2 regions of the Isoptericola nanjingensis genome follow, and region 1 is predicted to be linked to the other one. Evidence: predicted binding sites of a transcription regulator. Region 1 holds the regulator's gene; the other holds the start of a gene.
The links. Region 1 encodes Rex, which represses fermentation and respiration genes when NADH is low (regulators of the CRP and FNR family bind a similar motif). Its sites were predicted from a motif close to CTTGTGAANNNNTTCACAAG; they were not measured.
Positions count from the first base shown of each region.

Region 2: pflB (formate C-acetyltransferase) is a predicted target of Rex. The motif match lies at 2,585-2,604, and genes of this name have one in related genera.

Region 1 is NZ_JBNOZL010000006.1:243,904-251,505, reverse strand. Features, by position in the region: gene ACQP6G_RS13715 (acetoin utilization protein AcuC) at 1-189, shown strand, start outside; gene ACQP6G_RS13710 (30S ribosomal protein bS22) at 344-442, shown strand; gene ACQP6G_RS13705 (HAD family hydrolase) at 541-1,344, opposite strand; gene ACQP6G_RS13700 (glutaredoxin family protein) at 1,386-1,652, shown strand; gene ACQP6G_RS13695 (redox-sensing transcriptional repressor Rex) at 1,684-2,343, shown strand; gene ACQP6G_RS13690 (YceI family protein) at 2,450-2,998, opposite strand; gene ACQP6G_RS13685 (MarR family winged helix-turn-helix transcriptional regulator) at 3,101-3,607, shown strand; gene ACQP6G_RS13680 (histidine phosphatase family protein) at 3,674-4,318, shown strand; gene ACQP6G_RS13675 (TlpA family protein disulfide reductase) at 4,318-4,938, shown strand; gene ACQP6G_RS13670 (cytochrome c biogenesis CcdA family protein) at 4,938-5,717, shown strand; gene resB (cytochrome c biogenesis protein ResB) at 5,717-7,453, shown strand; gene ccsB (c-type cytochrome biogenesis protein CcsB) at 7,456-7,602, shown strand, end outside.
Region 2 is NZ_JBNOZL010000003.1:504,005-511,606, forward strand. Features, by position in the region: gene pflA (pyruvate formate-lyase-activating protein) at 1-289, opposite strand, end outside; gene pflB (formate C-acetyltransferase) at 292-2,547, opposite strand; gene ACQP6G_RS07890 (HAD family hydrolase) at 2,654-3,319, opposite strand; gene dxs (1-deoxy-D-xylulose-5-phosphate synthase) at 3,391-5,277, opposite strand; gene guaB1 (GMP reductase) at 5,472-6,920, shown strand; gene ACQP6G_RS07905 (NUDIX hydrolase) at 6,928-7,602, shown strand, end outside.

The sequences.
Region 1 (7,602 bases):
CCGGAGTCCTGGCGGCGGGAGGTGGAGGAGCTGTCCGGGCTGGACCCGGCCGAGCGCCTGGGCAGCGGCGACGTCGAGTGGCGGCCCTGGTCGGACGGCTACGACCCGGCCGACGACGTCGACCGCGCGGTCCTCGCCACCCGGCGGCACGTGTTCCCCGTGTGGGGCCTCGACCCGTACCGCGACTGACGTCACGGCGCCGGTCGGACGGGCGCCGGTCGGGAGGGCGCCGGGCATCGGGTACCCTGGGGGACGGACTTTTCCGCGTTGGTCGGCTGCTCCTGGAGACAGGGCTCCTGGGACCAACCGTGTTCCACCGACCGACAAGCATTGTGAGGACCTCATGGGCTCCGTCATCAAGAAGCGCCGCAAGCGCATGGCGAAGAAGAAGCACCGCAAGCTGCTGCGGAAGACGCGTCACCAGCGTCGCAACAAGAAGTGACGCCGTCCGCCTGACGGCGGACAGCGTGCGCGAACGGGCCCGGCACCTCCACGGTGGTGCCGGGCCCGTTCGCTGTTCCCGGCCGGCGCGAGGGGCGGTCAGCGGCCCTGCAGCCGCCGCCGGATGCTGCGGAGCACGAGGCCGGCGACCCAGGCGGCGCCGGCCCACGACGCCGTCTTCATCCCGCGCCCGGCCACGCGCCGTCCGCGGCCGCGGAACTCGCGGATGGGCCAGCCGACCTCCTTGGCGTGCCGGCGCAGGCGGGCGTCGGGGTTGATGGGGCAGGGGTGCCCGACGGTGCGCATCATCGGCAGGTCGTTGAGGGAGTCGCCGTACGCGTAGGAGGCGGACAGGTCGATGCCCTCGCGCTCGGCGAGCTCGCGGACGGCGGCGCCCTTGGCCTCCCCGTGCATGAGGTCACCGATGAGGCGGCCGGTGTAGAAACCCCCGGAGTGCTCGGCGATCGTGCCGAGGCACCCCGTGGCGCCGAGTCGGCGCGCGATGAGCCCGCCGATCTCGACCGGCGTGGCGGTCACGAGCCACACCTGGTCGCCGGCGGCGAGGTGCTCGTCGAGCAGCCGCTTGGTGCCCGGGAAGATGCGCAGCTCGAGCACGGTGTCGTACACGTCCTCGCCCACGGCCGTGATCTCCGCCACCGAGCGCCCGGCGATGAGCGACAGGGCGCGGCTGCGCACGGTCTCGATCTGGGAGCGGGACTCGCCGAACACCAGGTACTTCGCCTGGATCAGCGCGAACCGCAGCAGGTCGCGGGTGCCGAAGAACCGGCGCTGGTACAGGGCGCGCGCCAGGTGGAAGGCGCTGGCGCCCCGGATGATGGTGTTGTCGACGTCGAAGAAGGCTGCGGCGCGCGCCGGCGGGGACGACTCGGCAGGCGACGGCATGCGGCCCACTGTATCGGCGCCGCTAGTCTTGGCAGGTGAGCATGCCGCAGGGATCCGAAGGCGAACCCCGGGTGCTCCTGTACACGCGTGCCGGCTGCCACCTGTGCGAGGAGGCTCGGGTGGTGGTCGCGGACGTGTGCGGGGCCGCGGGCGAGACCTTCCGGGAGGTCGACATCGACGTCGACGGCCCCGGCGGGGACCTGGTGGGCAAGTACGGGGACTACGTGCCCGTCGTCGAGGTGGACGGCGTGCAGCAGGGCTTCTGGCGGGTGGACGGCGCGCGGCTGGCGCGCCGGCTGGCCCGCTGAGCCCGGGAGAGGACGACAGGGTGATCCAGCAGTGATCGAGCTCGGTGAGGCGACGGTGCCGGCCGCGACGGTGGCGAGGCTGCCCTACTACCTGCGCGCCCTGCGCGACCTGGCGGAGGGCGGTGTGACGACGACGTCGTCGTCGGAGCTGGCGGAGCGGTCGGGGGTGGGGTCGGCGCAGCTGCGCAAGGACCTGTCCTACCTCGGGTCGTTCGGCACGCGCGGCGTGGGCTACGACGTGCAGTCGCTGGCGCAGTACATCGCGACGGCGCTGGGGCTCGGGTCCGAGCACCGGCTGGCGATCGTCGGCATCGGCAACCTGGGCCACGCCCTGGCGAACTACTCGGGCTACGCGGCCCGCGGGTTCCAGGTGGTGGCGCTGCTGGACGCCGACCCTCAGGTGGTCGGGAACTCCGCGGCCGGGCTGACGATCGAGCACGTCGACGCGCTGGAGGACGTGCTCGCGCGCACCGGCGTGTCGATGGTGGTGCTGGCGACCCCCGGGCCGGTGGCGCAGGCCATCGCCGAGCGGATCGTGGCGTGCGGGGTGCGGGAGATCCTGTCCTTCGCGCCGGTGGCGCTGCAGCTGCCCGACGACGTCGTCGTGCGCTCGGTGGACGTGGCCGGCGAGCTGCAGATCCTCGCGTTCCACGCCGCGGCCCGTGCGGCGACCAACGGCACCCCGAGATAGAGAAGCCAGACCCGCGAGATAGAGAAGCCCGGACGGGGCCGCAGCGGGTGCGGCCCCGTCCGGGCTTCTCTATCTCGCGGGTCTGGCTTCTCTATCTCGGCGAGGGTCAGCTCTGCTTGATGGCCGAGACGTCGAGGGCGATCTTGACCTTGTCGCCCACGAGGACGCCGCCGGTCTCGAGCGCGGCGTTCCAGGTCAGGCCGTAGTCCTTGCGCGAGATCTCGATCTCGGACTCGAAGCCCGCGCGCGGGTTGCCGAAGGGGTCGGTGGCGGTGCCGGTGAACTCGGTCGGCAGCTCGATCGAGTTGGTGACGCCGTTGATCGTGAGGTCGCCGGTGATCGTGTAGTCGTCACCGTCGGTGGAGATGCCCTTGGACGCGAAGGACCAGACCGGCTTCTCCTCGGCGTGCCAGAAGTCGGCGCTCTTCAGGTGGCCGTCGCGGTTCTCGTCGCCCGTGTTGACCGACGCGGCGTCGAGCTCCGCGGTGACGGCCGTGGACTCGAGGTCGTCACCCACGGTGATCGCGCCGGACGCGATGGCGATCGTGCCGCGCACCTTGGCGATCCCGGCGTGGCGCACGGAGAACGAGGCGGTCGAGTGGGCGGTGTCGATGGCGTAGGTACCGGCGGTCAGGCCTGCGGGCAGCGCGGTCATGGTGTCTCCCTCGGGTTGGGTCGTGCTGACGTTCACCAAGATAGTTGATGAATCAACTATCGTCACGAGGGGTGGAACGCGGCGCTCTCGTAACCTATTCCCGTGGGTGCGACGAGTGCGCGGGAGCGCGACGACGAGGGCCGGGCGGACGTGCGCTGGCTCGACGTGGAGCAGCAGTGGGCATGGCGACGGTTCCTCGAGGGGACGTCCCGCTTCTTCGAGGCGCTCGGGGACGCCCATGACCAAGGGCTGCCCGTCACGCTCGGCGAGTACCACCTGCTGGTGCAGCTCTCCGAGGCGCCGGGACGGACGCTCCGGATGTCGGCGCTCGCGGACTTCCTCGCGCTGTCGCGCAGCCGCCTGACGCACACGGTCGACCGCATGGAGCGGCGCGGGCTCGTGGTCCGCACGCCGGTGCCGGGCGACCGTCGCGGCGTGAACTGCGTCATGACCGACGCCGGGTACGCGGCGCTCGTCGATGCCGCACCCGGCCACGTCACCGCCGTCCGTCGCCTGCTGGTGGATGCCCTCACCCCCGAGGAGTTCGCGACCCTGGGCCGCGCCATGGCGAAGGTGGCGGACGCGGCCAGGGGGCCGGCGGCCCCCTGACGTGAGCGCCGTCACGCTTGGCTGGACGGGACCTGGGTACCCCGGAGTTCTGGGACACTGGGACCCATGGCCACCACCACCGTCCATCTCGTACGGCACGGCGAGGTCCACAACCCGGACGGCGTCCTCTACGGGCGCATCCCCGGCTACCGCCTGTCCGACCGCGGCCAGGCGATGGCGCGCCGCGTGGCGCAGCACCTGTCCGGCGCGGGCCGCGACGTCGTCGCCGTCGTCGCCTCCCCGCTGCAACGTGCGCAGGAGACCGCGACGCCCACGGCCGAGGCCTTCGGCCTGACGCTCGCCACCGACCACCGGCTCGTCGAGGCGGGGAACCACTTCGAGGGCACGACGATCGGGAAGAACCCGGGGCAGCTCGCCAACCCGAAGTACTGGCGCTACCTGTGGAACCCGCTGCGCCCGTCGTGGGGCGAGCCGTACGCGGACCAGGTGACCCGGATGCGTGCCGCCGTGGACGACGCGCGTCGCGCCTACGAGGGCCACGAGGTCGTGCTGGTCAGCCATCAGCTCCCGGTGTGGGTCACGCGCCGGTCGTACGAGGGCGGCTCCCTGGCGCACGACCCGCGCCGTCGTCAGTGCGCCCTCGCGTCGATGACGTCGCTGACGTTCGACGGCGAGACGTTCGTGGGCCTGCACTACACCGAGCCCGCCGCCGACCTGCTCGCCGGCGCCGACCCCGTGCCGGGGGCATGATGCGCACCGTCCGATCGCGCGTGCTCCGGCGCGCCTCCGCCGCCGTCGGCGCCGTCCTCGGCCTCGGCCTGCTCGCCGCGTGCGGCGCCCAGGACTCGGGCGCCGGCGACGTCGTCGGGCAGGGCTTCGTCTCCGGCGACGGCTCCGTGAAGCAGTGGGACGCGGGCGACCGCGAGGACCCCGTGACCGTCGAGGGCACGTCGTTCGAGGGCGACGAGGTGAGCACCGCCGACTGGCTCGGCGACGTCGTCGTGGTCAACACCTGGTACGCCGGGTGCGCGCCGTGCCGCGCCGAGGCCCCCGACCTCGTCGCCCTGGCCAACGAGCGCGAGGCCGACGGCGTGCAGGTGCTCGGCATCAACACGGAGGACGAGGCCGGCGCCGCCACCTCGTTCCAGCGCACCTTCGACGTGCCCTACCCGTCGATCGAGGACCGCAGCGGACAGGTCGTGGCGAGGCTGTCCGGCGTCGTGCCGCTGCAGGCCGTGCCGTCGACCGTCGTGCTCGACGCCGAGGGTCGCGTTGCGGCCCGCGTCATCGGCCAGGCCGAGGCGTCGACGCTCGACGCGATCGTCGACGAGGTGCTCGCCGAGTCGGGCGACGGCGCGAAGGGCGCCTGATGGGCGAGACGTTCGCGACCACGGTGTTCAGCGGCTCGATGCTGCTGGCGCTGCCCGTGGCGCTGATCGCCGGCCTCGTGTCGTTCGCCTCGCCGTGCGTGCTGCCGCTGGTGCCCGGCTACGTCGGGTACGTCAGCGGCATGGCCGCCGCGTCGGCCGGCACGGGCGCGAAGGGGCGGCCCGGGATGCCCCAGGACCCGGCCCGCCGCCGCGTCGTCGCCGGCGTGGCCCTCTTCGTCCTCGGCTTCACCGCGGTGTTCGTGGCGTTCATGGCCGCGGCGGGGGCCATCGGCTCCTACCTGGTGCAGTGGGAGGGCATGATCATGCGGGTGCTCGGGGTCGTCGTGATCCTCATGGGCCTCGCCTTCCTGGGCGCCGTGCCGTTCCTGCAGCGCGAGCGGCGCATGCACCTGAGCCCCCGGGCGGGCCTGTGGGGCGCGCCGCTGCTGGGCGTCGTGTTCGGCCTCGGCTGGACCCCTTGCATCGGCCCGACGCTCGCGGCCGTGCAGACGCTGGCGCTCGACCAGGCGTCGGCCGGCCGCGGCCTGGTGCTCGGCGTCGCGTACTGCGTCGGGCTGGGCGTGCCGTTCCTGCTCGTGGCGCTCGGCCTGCAGTCCTCGCAGCGCATGCTCGGTTTCCTGCGCCGGCACCGCCTGGGCATCCAGCGCGCGGGCGGCGCCCTGCTGGTGCTGGTCGGCCTGGCGCTGGTCACGGGGCTGTGGTCCACGTGGACCAGCCAGCTCCAGGGCTGGATCGGCGGATTCGTGACGGTGGTGTGATGAGCGAGAAGGCGACGTACCGACCGGAGGGCATCAACGACGCGTTCGTCGAGGGCCGCGCCGACGCCGGGCCCTCGTCCCCGGCCGAGGGGCCGGCCAGGCCCGCCGGCCCGAGCCTGCCCACGCTGGGCTGGCGCGGCATGCTGCGCTGGACGTGGCGCCAGCTCACGAGCATGCGCGTGGCGCTCATGCTGCTCATGCTGCTCGCCGTCGCGGCCGTCCCCGGCTCGGTGCTGCCGCAGCGCGGCCAGGACGCCGCCGCAGTGCTCGAGTACCTCGGTGACCACCCCACGCTGGGGGAGTGGCTGGACCGGTTCGGCTTCTTCGAGGTCTACAGCTCGGTCTGGTTCTCGGCCATCTACATCCTGCTGTTCGTCTCCCTCGTGGGCTGCATCGTGCCGCGCACGCTCGCGCACGCCCGCAACCTGCGGAACCGGCCGCCCCGGACGCCGGTGCGGTTCGGCCGCTTCCCTGCCACCGCCGAGACCAGCACGACGGCGTCTCCCGACGAGGTCGTCGAGGCCGTGGCCGGCCACCTGCGCGGCCCGCTGCGTCGCCTGCCCACGTTCCGGGTCGACGTCGGGTCGGAGGAGCCGCGGCTCGGCCGCCCGGCCACCCGCACGGTGGCGGCGGAGCGCGGCTACCTGCGCGAGACCGGCAACCTCGTGTTCCACCTCGCCCTGCTGGGCCTCCTGGTGTCGGTCGCCCTCGGCCAGCTGATGCACTACCGCGGCCAGGCGATCGTCACGGAGGGCCGCGGCTTCGCGAACGCCGTCGTGGACTACGACACCTTCGACAAGGGCGCCTGGTTCCGGCCGGCGTCGCTGTCGCCGTTCTCGATGACGCTCGACTCGTTCGACTCCGAGTTCGCCTCCGACACCGTGGCGTTCGCGCAGGCGCGCGACTTCACCGCACACGTGACGGTCACCGAGCCGGACGGCGGCCAGCACTCCGACCAGATCAAGGTCAACTCCCCGCTGACGGTCGACGGCGCCAAGATCTACCTGCAGGGCAACGGCTTCGCCCCGGAGATCACCGTCAAGGACGGCGCCGGCGAGATGGCGTTCTCCGGCCGCGTCCCGTTCCTGCCCGAGGACACCATGTACACGTCGCGCGGCGTCGTGAAGGTGCCGGACGTGTCGGAGGGCCAGGAGCAGATCGGCCTGGTCGGCTACTTCCTGCCCACCGCCGTCGTCGACCAGGACGGGTCGGCCCGCTCCGTCTTCCCGCAGCCGCAGAACCCGCTCATGGTGCTCGAGGTGTACCGCGGCGACCTGGGCCTGGACGACGGCGTGCCGCAGAACGTGTACCGCCTCGACACCGCGTCCCTCACGCCGTCGGTGGACGAGGACGGCGAGACGATCAAGCTGCTCGTGAAGCCGGGGGAGACGGTCGAGCTGCCCGACGGCCTCGGCACCGTCACCCTGGGGCAGGACGTGCCCCGCTACGTCGCCCTCGACCTGCGGTACGACCCGTCCCTCGCCTGGGTGCTGACCTTCTCCCTGCTGGCCCTCGCCGGCCTCGCGGTCTCGCTGTTCACGCCGCGCCGCCGCGTGTGGGTGCGATCATGGGAGACCACGGACGACGACGGCAGGGCCGTCACGCACGTCGAGCTCGCCGGGCTCGCGCGCGGGGACGACGCCGGCCTGCAGCGCGAGGTCGACAAGGCCCTGGCAGCGGTGCCGGGCCACGCCGACGATCCCGACGACCACCAGAGAACCGCCACGGAGGACTGACCATGCAGATCGCCGAGCTGAGCGTGCTGCTCGTCTGGGGCGCCGCCACGGCGCTCACGATCGCGCTCGTCGCGTTCGCGATCGACCTGGGCCGGCGCACGGAGGCGCGGGCCGAGGCCCACGCCGAGGCGCGCACGCCCGTCGCGGTG
Region 2 (7,602 bases), on a different contig from region 1:
CGGGCTCGCCGTCCTTCATCGCCAGGGTGTCGGGGTTGTGGCAGTACAGGCAGCGCAGCGGGCAGCCGCTGAGGAACACCGTCAGCCGCGTCCCCGGGCCGTCGACGGCGGTCACGAGCTCCCAGGAGTGCACCGAGCCGAGCTCCCCCGAGCGCATCAGCGCCAGGCGGTCGGAGCGGCCCACCTCAGCGGTGTCCACGGTCTCGCTCCCCACGGACCTGATTCCCCCGAGGCCGGCGCCGGCCCGGCGCCGGGAGGGGGCGTCCAGCAACGCCGGGCCGGCAGTCATGGTCAGAGCCCCCCATGGAAGGTCCGCGACAGCACGTCGAGCTGCTGCTCGCGGGTCAGCCGCACGAAGTTCACCGCGTAGCCGGAGACGCGGATCGTGAGCTGCGGGTACTTCTCCGGGTGCTCCATCGCGTCCTCGAGCGTCTCGCGCACGAGGACGTTGACGTTCATGTGGTAGCCGTCGGCGCCCACCGAGGCGTCGAGCAGGCCGGCGAGGTTCGCGACCTGCTCCTCGCGGGTGCGGCCGAGGCCGGACGGCACGACGGTGTTGGTCAGCGAGATCCCGTCCTGCGCCTGGTCGTAGGGCAGCTTCGCGACGGACAGCGCCGAGGCGAGCATGCCGTGCGTGTCGCGGCCGTTCATCGGGTTGGCGCCGGGCGAGAAGGGCTCCCCCGCGCGGCGGCCGTCCGGCGTGTTCCCGGTCGCCTTGCCGTAGACCACGTTGGACGTGATCGTCAGCACCGACTGCGTGGGCACCGCGTCGCGGTACATCCGGTGGCTGCGGATCTTCGCCATGAACGACTCGACCAGCTCGACGGCGATGGCGTCGACGCGGTCGTCGTCGTTGCCGTAGGCGGGCCAGTCGCCGTCCGTCTCGTAGTCGACGACGATGCCGCGCTCGTCGGTCACCGGGGTGACGGTGGCGTACCGGATGGCCGAGAGGGAGTCCGCCGCGACCGACAGGCCGGCGATGCCGCAGGCCATGGTGCGCAGCACGTCCTTGTCGTGGAGGGCCATCTCGAGCCGCTCGTACGCGTACTTGTCGTGCGACCAGTGGATGCAGTTCAGCGCCTCGACGTACGTCTCGGCGAGCCAGTCCATGGTGCGGTCGAAGCGGGCGCGTACGTCGTCGTAGTCCAGCGGCAGCCCCGGCGTGACGGCGGGGAACGCCGGCGAGACCTGCTTCCCGGTGACCTCGTCCCTGCCGCCGTTGATCGCGTACAGCAGCGCCTTGGCGAGGTTCACGCGGGCGCCGAAGAACTGCATCTGCTTGCCGACGGCCATCGGCGAGACGCAGCACGCGATGGCGGCGTCGTCGCCCCACGCGGGGCGGATCTGCTCGTCCGACTCGTACTGCACCGCGGACGTGTCGATCGACACCTTGGCGCAGAACTCCTTGAACCCCGCGGGCAGCCGAGGGCTCCAGAAGACCGTCATGTTCGGCTCGGGCGCCGGGCCCAGGTTGTACAGGGTCTGCAGGAAGCGGAACGAGTTCTTCGTGACGAGGGGCCGGCCGTCCTCGCCCATCCCGCCGATGGTCTCGGTGACCCAGGTCGGGTCGCCGGAGAACAGCGCGTCGTACTCGGGGGTGCGCAGGAAGCGCACGATCCGCAGCTTGATGACGAAATCGTCGACGATCTCCTGCGCCTCGGGCTCGGTGAGCCGCCCGGCGGCCAGGTCGCGCTCGATGTAGACGTCGAGGAAGGTCGACGTGCGGCCGAGCGACATCGCGGCGCCGTTCTGCTCCTTCACCGCGGCGAGGTAGCCGAAGTAGAGCCACTGCACGGCCTCGCGCGCCGTCGTCGCCGGGCCCGAGATGTCGTACCCGTACGACGCGGCCATCTCCTTGAGCTCGCCCAGCGCGCGGATCTGCTCCGCGTGCTCCTCGCGCTCGCGCACGACGGACTCGCTGAACGGCTGGACGTCGAGGCCGAGCTTGTCGACCTTCTTCGCGGCGACCAGCTGGTCGACGCCGTACAGGGCCACGCGGCGGTAGTCGCCGATGATGCGGCCGCGCCCGTAGGCGTCCGGCAGGCCGGTGATGACGTGCGAGCTGCGGGCGGCGCGGACGTTCGGCGGGTAGACGTCGAAGACGCCCTGGTTGTGCGTCTTGCGGTACTCGGAGAAGACCTTCTTGAGGTCCTCGTCCACCGGGTAGCCGTAGGTCTTCAGCGCACCCTCGACCATGCGCCAGCCGCCGTTCGGCATGATCGCGCGCTTGAGCGGGGCGTCGGTCTGCAGGCCGACGATCAGCTCCGCGTCCCGGTCGATGTAGCCCGGCCCGTGCGCGGTGATGCCCGCCGGCGTGTGCGGGTCGACGTCGTAGACACCCTTCTCGCGCTCGGCCGGGAACATCGCCGAGAGCTGCTCCCACACCGCGGTGGTGCGCGCCGTCGGTCCCGCGAGGAACCCATCGCCGCCCGTGTACGGGGTGTAGTTGCGCTGGATGAAGTCGCGCACGTCGATGCCGTCGCACCAGGGCCCCGGGGTGAAGCCCGTCCAGGCGGTGGTCGTGGTGGGTGCCGCGTCGGTGGTCATGGGGAGCCCCCTCCTTCTGAGGTATGACCACAGCCTATTCGTGAACGTCCTCACAAGCGATGTCGAGCGGCTGTGACGCGCAGACACCGCCGAACCGGTCGCGGGTTCAGTCCAGGACGACGCCGGGAGGGGACGTCGCGAGCGCGAGGGCCGCGCGGGTCGTCGGCGCGACGACGTCGGGCCGGTCCGGCCCGTCCCACGACCGACCGTGGGAGACCCACGCCGTGCGCGTGCCCGCCGCGCGCCCAGCCGCGACGTCGGCGTGCCCGGCGTCGCCGACCATCCAGACCTGGCGCCGGTCCGCGTCCGCCGCACCCAGTCGCTCGAGGGCGATCTCGAGCAGGCGCGGGTCGGGCTTGGCGACACCTTCCTCCCCGGACACCACGACGGCGTCGACGTGGTCGCCGAGGCCGCAGCGCGCGATCTTGCCGCGCTGCTGGGCCGACGTCCCGTTGGTCACGACGGCGACCCGGTGACCCGCGCCACGCAGCGCGTCGAGGGCCGGGAGGACCCCGTCGTACACCCGGACGCCGTCGAGGATGCCGGCGCGGAACCGCCGGATCGCGGCGGGGACGTCGTCGTCCCAGCCGAGGCGGTCGATCAGCACCCGCGCGAGCGCCTCCTTGGAGCCGTGCCCGCCCTCGTCGGCGGCGAGGATCGCGCCCAGCTCGGCGGGACCCAGCCCGGCCCTGTCGACCTCGCCCGACGCCCACGCCTCGAACGCCTCGGCGCGGCCCACCAGGGTGTTGTCGAGGTCGAGGAGCCAGATCATGACGGGAGGCTAACGGCCGGGGCGCGGTCGCACCCGGCCGTCTCGCCGCGCGGGCCCCGTGGCGGGTGGCGTCAGTCCCGGGCGAGCACGGCGAGGGTGTCCCGCACGGCGTCCTCGGCCCGCATCCGCTGCTGGCCGAGGATCTGGTCGCGGCTCGCGTGGTCGAGGAAGGCCACCGGGAGGCCGACGTGCACGAACGGCGTGCGCACGCCCTGCTCCCCCGCCCGCTGGGCGGTCATGGCGCCGACGCCGCCGTCGACGACGCCGTCCTCGATCGTGAGCACGAGGTCGTGCTCGCCGGACAGCTTCACCAGCGCCTCGGGCACCGGCAGCACCCACGTCGGCGCGACGACGTCGACCGCCAGGCCGTGCGCGGCCAGGGACTCGCCCGCCGCGAGCGCCGTGCCCACCATCGAGCCCACGCCCACGACGAGGACCTTGCGTCCGTCCGCGCCGGGGGCGGACGGGTGCCGGGCCACCACGTCGACACCGTCGAGCGACTCGAGGGCCGGGAGCGGGTCGGAGAGCGCGCCCTTGGGGTAGCGCACGACGGTCGGCGCGTCGTCGACGTCCACCGCCGCGCGCAGGGCTGCGCGCAGGGTGGGCTCGTCGCGGGGGGCGGCGAGCCGCAGCCCGGGGACGATGCGCAGCATCGCCATGTCCCACATGCCGTTGTGGCTGGCCCCGTCGTCGCCGGTGATCCCGGCCCGGTCGAGCACGAACGTCACGCCCGCCCGGTGCAGCGCGGCGTCCATGAGCACCTGGTCGAAGGCGCGGTTGAGGAACGTGGCGTAGACGGCGACCACCGGGTGCAGCCCGGCGAAGGCCATGCCGGCCGCCGAGGTCGCGGCGTGCTGCTCGGCGATGCCCACGTCGAAGGTGCGGTCCGGGAACTCCTGCGCGAACGGCGCCAGGCCCACCGGGTGCAGCATCGCCGCGGTGATGGCGACGACGTCGGGCCGGTCGCGGCCGATCTTCACGATCTCGTCGGCGAAGACCTTGGTCCAGCCGAACCGCGACGGCGCGACGGGCAGGCCGGTCTCGGGGTGGATCTGACCGACGGCGTGGAAACGGTCGGCGACGTCCTGCTCGGCCGGGGTGTAGCCGCGACCCTTCTCGGTGATGGCGTGCACGATCACGGGCCCGCCGTAGGCCTTGGCCCGGCGCAGCGCCTGCTCCATCGCCGCAACGTCGTGCCCGTCGACCGGGCCGACGTACTTCAGGCCGAGGTCCTCGAACATGCCCTGCGGCGCGACGACGTCCTTGATGCCCTTCTTCAGCCCGTGCAGCCAGTCGTACGCGAAGCGGCCGGGCGCGCCCGTGCGGTGCAGCGTGCGCTTGCCCCACGACAGGAACGCCTCGTAGCCGCGGGTGGTCCGCAGGGTGTCGAGGTGGTTGGCCACGCCGCCGATCGTCGGCGAGTAGGAGCGCCCGTTGTCGTTGACGACGATGACGAGCCGGCGGTCCTGCGACGCCGCGATATTGTTCAGCGCCTCCCAGGCCATGCCGCCCGTGAGCGCGCCGTCGCCGATGACGGCGGCGACGTGCCGCTCCGGGTGCCCCTGCACGGCGTTGGCCTTGGCCACGCCGTCGGCCCACGACAGCGCGGTGGAGGCGTGCGAGTTCTCGACGACGTCGTGCTCGGACTCGGCGCGCGAGGGGTAGCCGGACATGCCGCCCGCCTTGCGCAGCGCGGAGAAGTCCTGCCGGCCCGTAAGGAGCTTGTGCACGTACGCCTGGTGGCCCGTGTCGAACACGAGGGTGTCCCGCGGGGAGGCGAAGACGCGGTGCAGCGCGATCGTCAGCTCGACGACGCCCAGGTTCGGCCCCAGATGCCCTCCGGTGCGCGACACCTGGTCGACCAGGAAGGCCCGGATCTCCGCCGCGAGCCGCGTCGTCTGCTCCGGCGAGAGCCGGCGGACGTCCTCGGGCGAGCCGATGGTGCTCAGCAGGCTCATGCGTTCCTCCCCGTTCATAGCCACACCACAATAGGCGGTCCGCAGCGTCCCACGAACCGTCGCGCCCCACGTACCGGCGCCGCACGGGGTAGTTTCGACCCTGCCGACGGGAACACGTGACCGCCGGCGAGCGTTCGGCAGAGGGACGACCCAGGAAGCTCGTCCTCTCCCGACACACCTCTCAGGGGACACCTGTGCGCTTTCTCGACGGGCAGCAGCCCACCACCGACCTCACCTACGGCGACGTCTTCATGGTCCCGTCCCGCTCGGACGTGACCAGCCGCTTCGACGTCGACCTCTCCACCGACGACGGCACGGGGACGACGATCCCGGTCGTCGTGGCGAACATGACGGCCGTCGCGGGCCGCCGGATGTCCGAGACGGTCGCCCGCCGCGGCGGCATCGCGATCATCCCGCAGGACATCCCGGTCGACGTCGTCGCCGACGTCGTGGCCGACGTGAAGTCCAAGGACCCGGTCATCGAGACGCCCGTCGTCGTGGCGCCCACGGACACCGTCTCCACGGTGCTGACGCTGCTGGGCAAGCGCGCGCACGGCGCGGCGGTCGTGGTGGCCGACGGCAAGCCCGTGGGCGTCGTCACGGAGGGCGACTGCGCCGCCGTCGACCGGTTCGCCCAGGTGCACCAGGTGATGTCGGACGACGTCGTCGCGCTCGACGCCGCGGCGATCGACGCCGAGGGGCTCGAGGCCACGTTCGAGCGCATGCACGCCGCCAAGATCCACCTCGCGCCCGTCGTGCGCGACGGCGTCCTGGCGGGCGTCCTCACCCGCAAGGGCGCCGTGCGCTCGTCCGTGTACCGGCCCGCGCTCGACGCCGCCGGCCGGCTGCGGATCGGCGCGGCCGTCGGCATCAACGGCGACGTGGCCGCCAAGACCCGCGAGCTGCTCGACGCGGGGGTGGACGTGCTCGTCGTCGACACCGCGCACGGTCACCAGTCGAAGATGCTGCAGGCCCTCGAGGCCGTCCGCTCCGTCGACCCGCAGGTGCCGGTCGTGGCCGGCAACGTCGTGACCGCCGCCGGCGTGCGCGACCTCGTCGCCGCGGGCGCCGACATCCTCAAGGTCGGCGTCGGGCCGGGCGCGATGTGCACCACGCGCATGCAGACCGCCGTGGGCCGCCCGCAGTTCTCCGCCGTGCTCGAGTGCGCGGCTGCAGCGCGCGAGCTCGGCAAGCACGTGTGGGCCGACGGCGGCGTGCGCCACCCCCGCGACGTCGCGCTGGCGCTGGCCGCCGGCGCGTCGCAGGTGATGGTCGGCTCGTGGTTCGCCGGCACATACGAGTCGCCCGGCGACCTGCACGACGACGGCACGGGCCGCCTGTACAAGGACTCGTTCGGCATGGCCTCCGCGCGGGCCGTGGCGGCCCGCACCGCCGGGGCGGGCACCGCCTTCGGCCGCGCGCGCAAGGCCCTCTACGAGGAGGGCATCTCCACCGGGAAGATGTACGTCGACCCGCTGCGCCCGGGCGTCGAGGACCTGCTCGACGAGATCACCTCGGGCCTGCGCTCCAGCTGCACCTACGCCGGGGCGCGCACGCTCGGGGAGTTCCACGAACGCGCGCTGGTCGGCGTGCAGTCCGCCGCCGGCTACGCCGAGGGCATGCCGGTCGCCACGAGCTGGTGAGCAGGCCGTGAGGGGGACGGCCGCCGCGCGCGCCCAGCTCGCTGCACTGGCGGCAGACCGCCGCTTCCTGTCCGACTGGGGGCTGGCGCGGGGCGACCTGGACGCCGCGTCCGCGCGCCCCGCGGCCGTCCTCGTGCTCTTCGGGGTGCTGGACGACCTCGCCGCCGACCACGACGCCCAGGCCCTCGCCGTCGCTCACGACCTCGACGTCCTGCTCCTGGAGCGGGCGGAGACGCTGCGTTCGCATGCCGGGCAGGTCGCGTTCCCCGGCGGGCGCGCGGAGGACGGCGAGGGCCCCGTCGACGCCGCGCTGCGCGAGGCGGTCGAGGAGACCGGGCTCGACGCCGCCGGGGTCGAGGTGCTCGGCACGCTCGCCCAGCTCCCGATGCCGGTGAGCAACCACCTGGTCACGCCCGTGCTCGGGTGGTGGGCGCGGCCCACGCCGGTGCGCGTGGTCGACGTCGCCGAGTCGGCGCACGTCTTCCGCGCCCCCGTCGCCGACCTGCTGGACCCGGAGCACCGGGTCACGACGGTGCTGCACCGCGCCGGGCGCACCTGGCGCGGGCCCGGCTTCGAGGTGCTCGACGGCGCGGGCGTGCCCCACCTGGTGTGGGGCTTCACCGCGGGGATCCTCGACGCCGCGTTCGACCGCCTCGGGTGGACCGAGCCGTGGGACCACTCC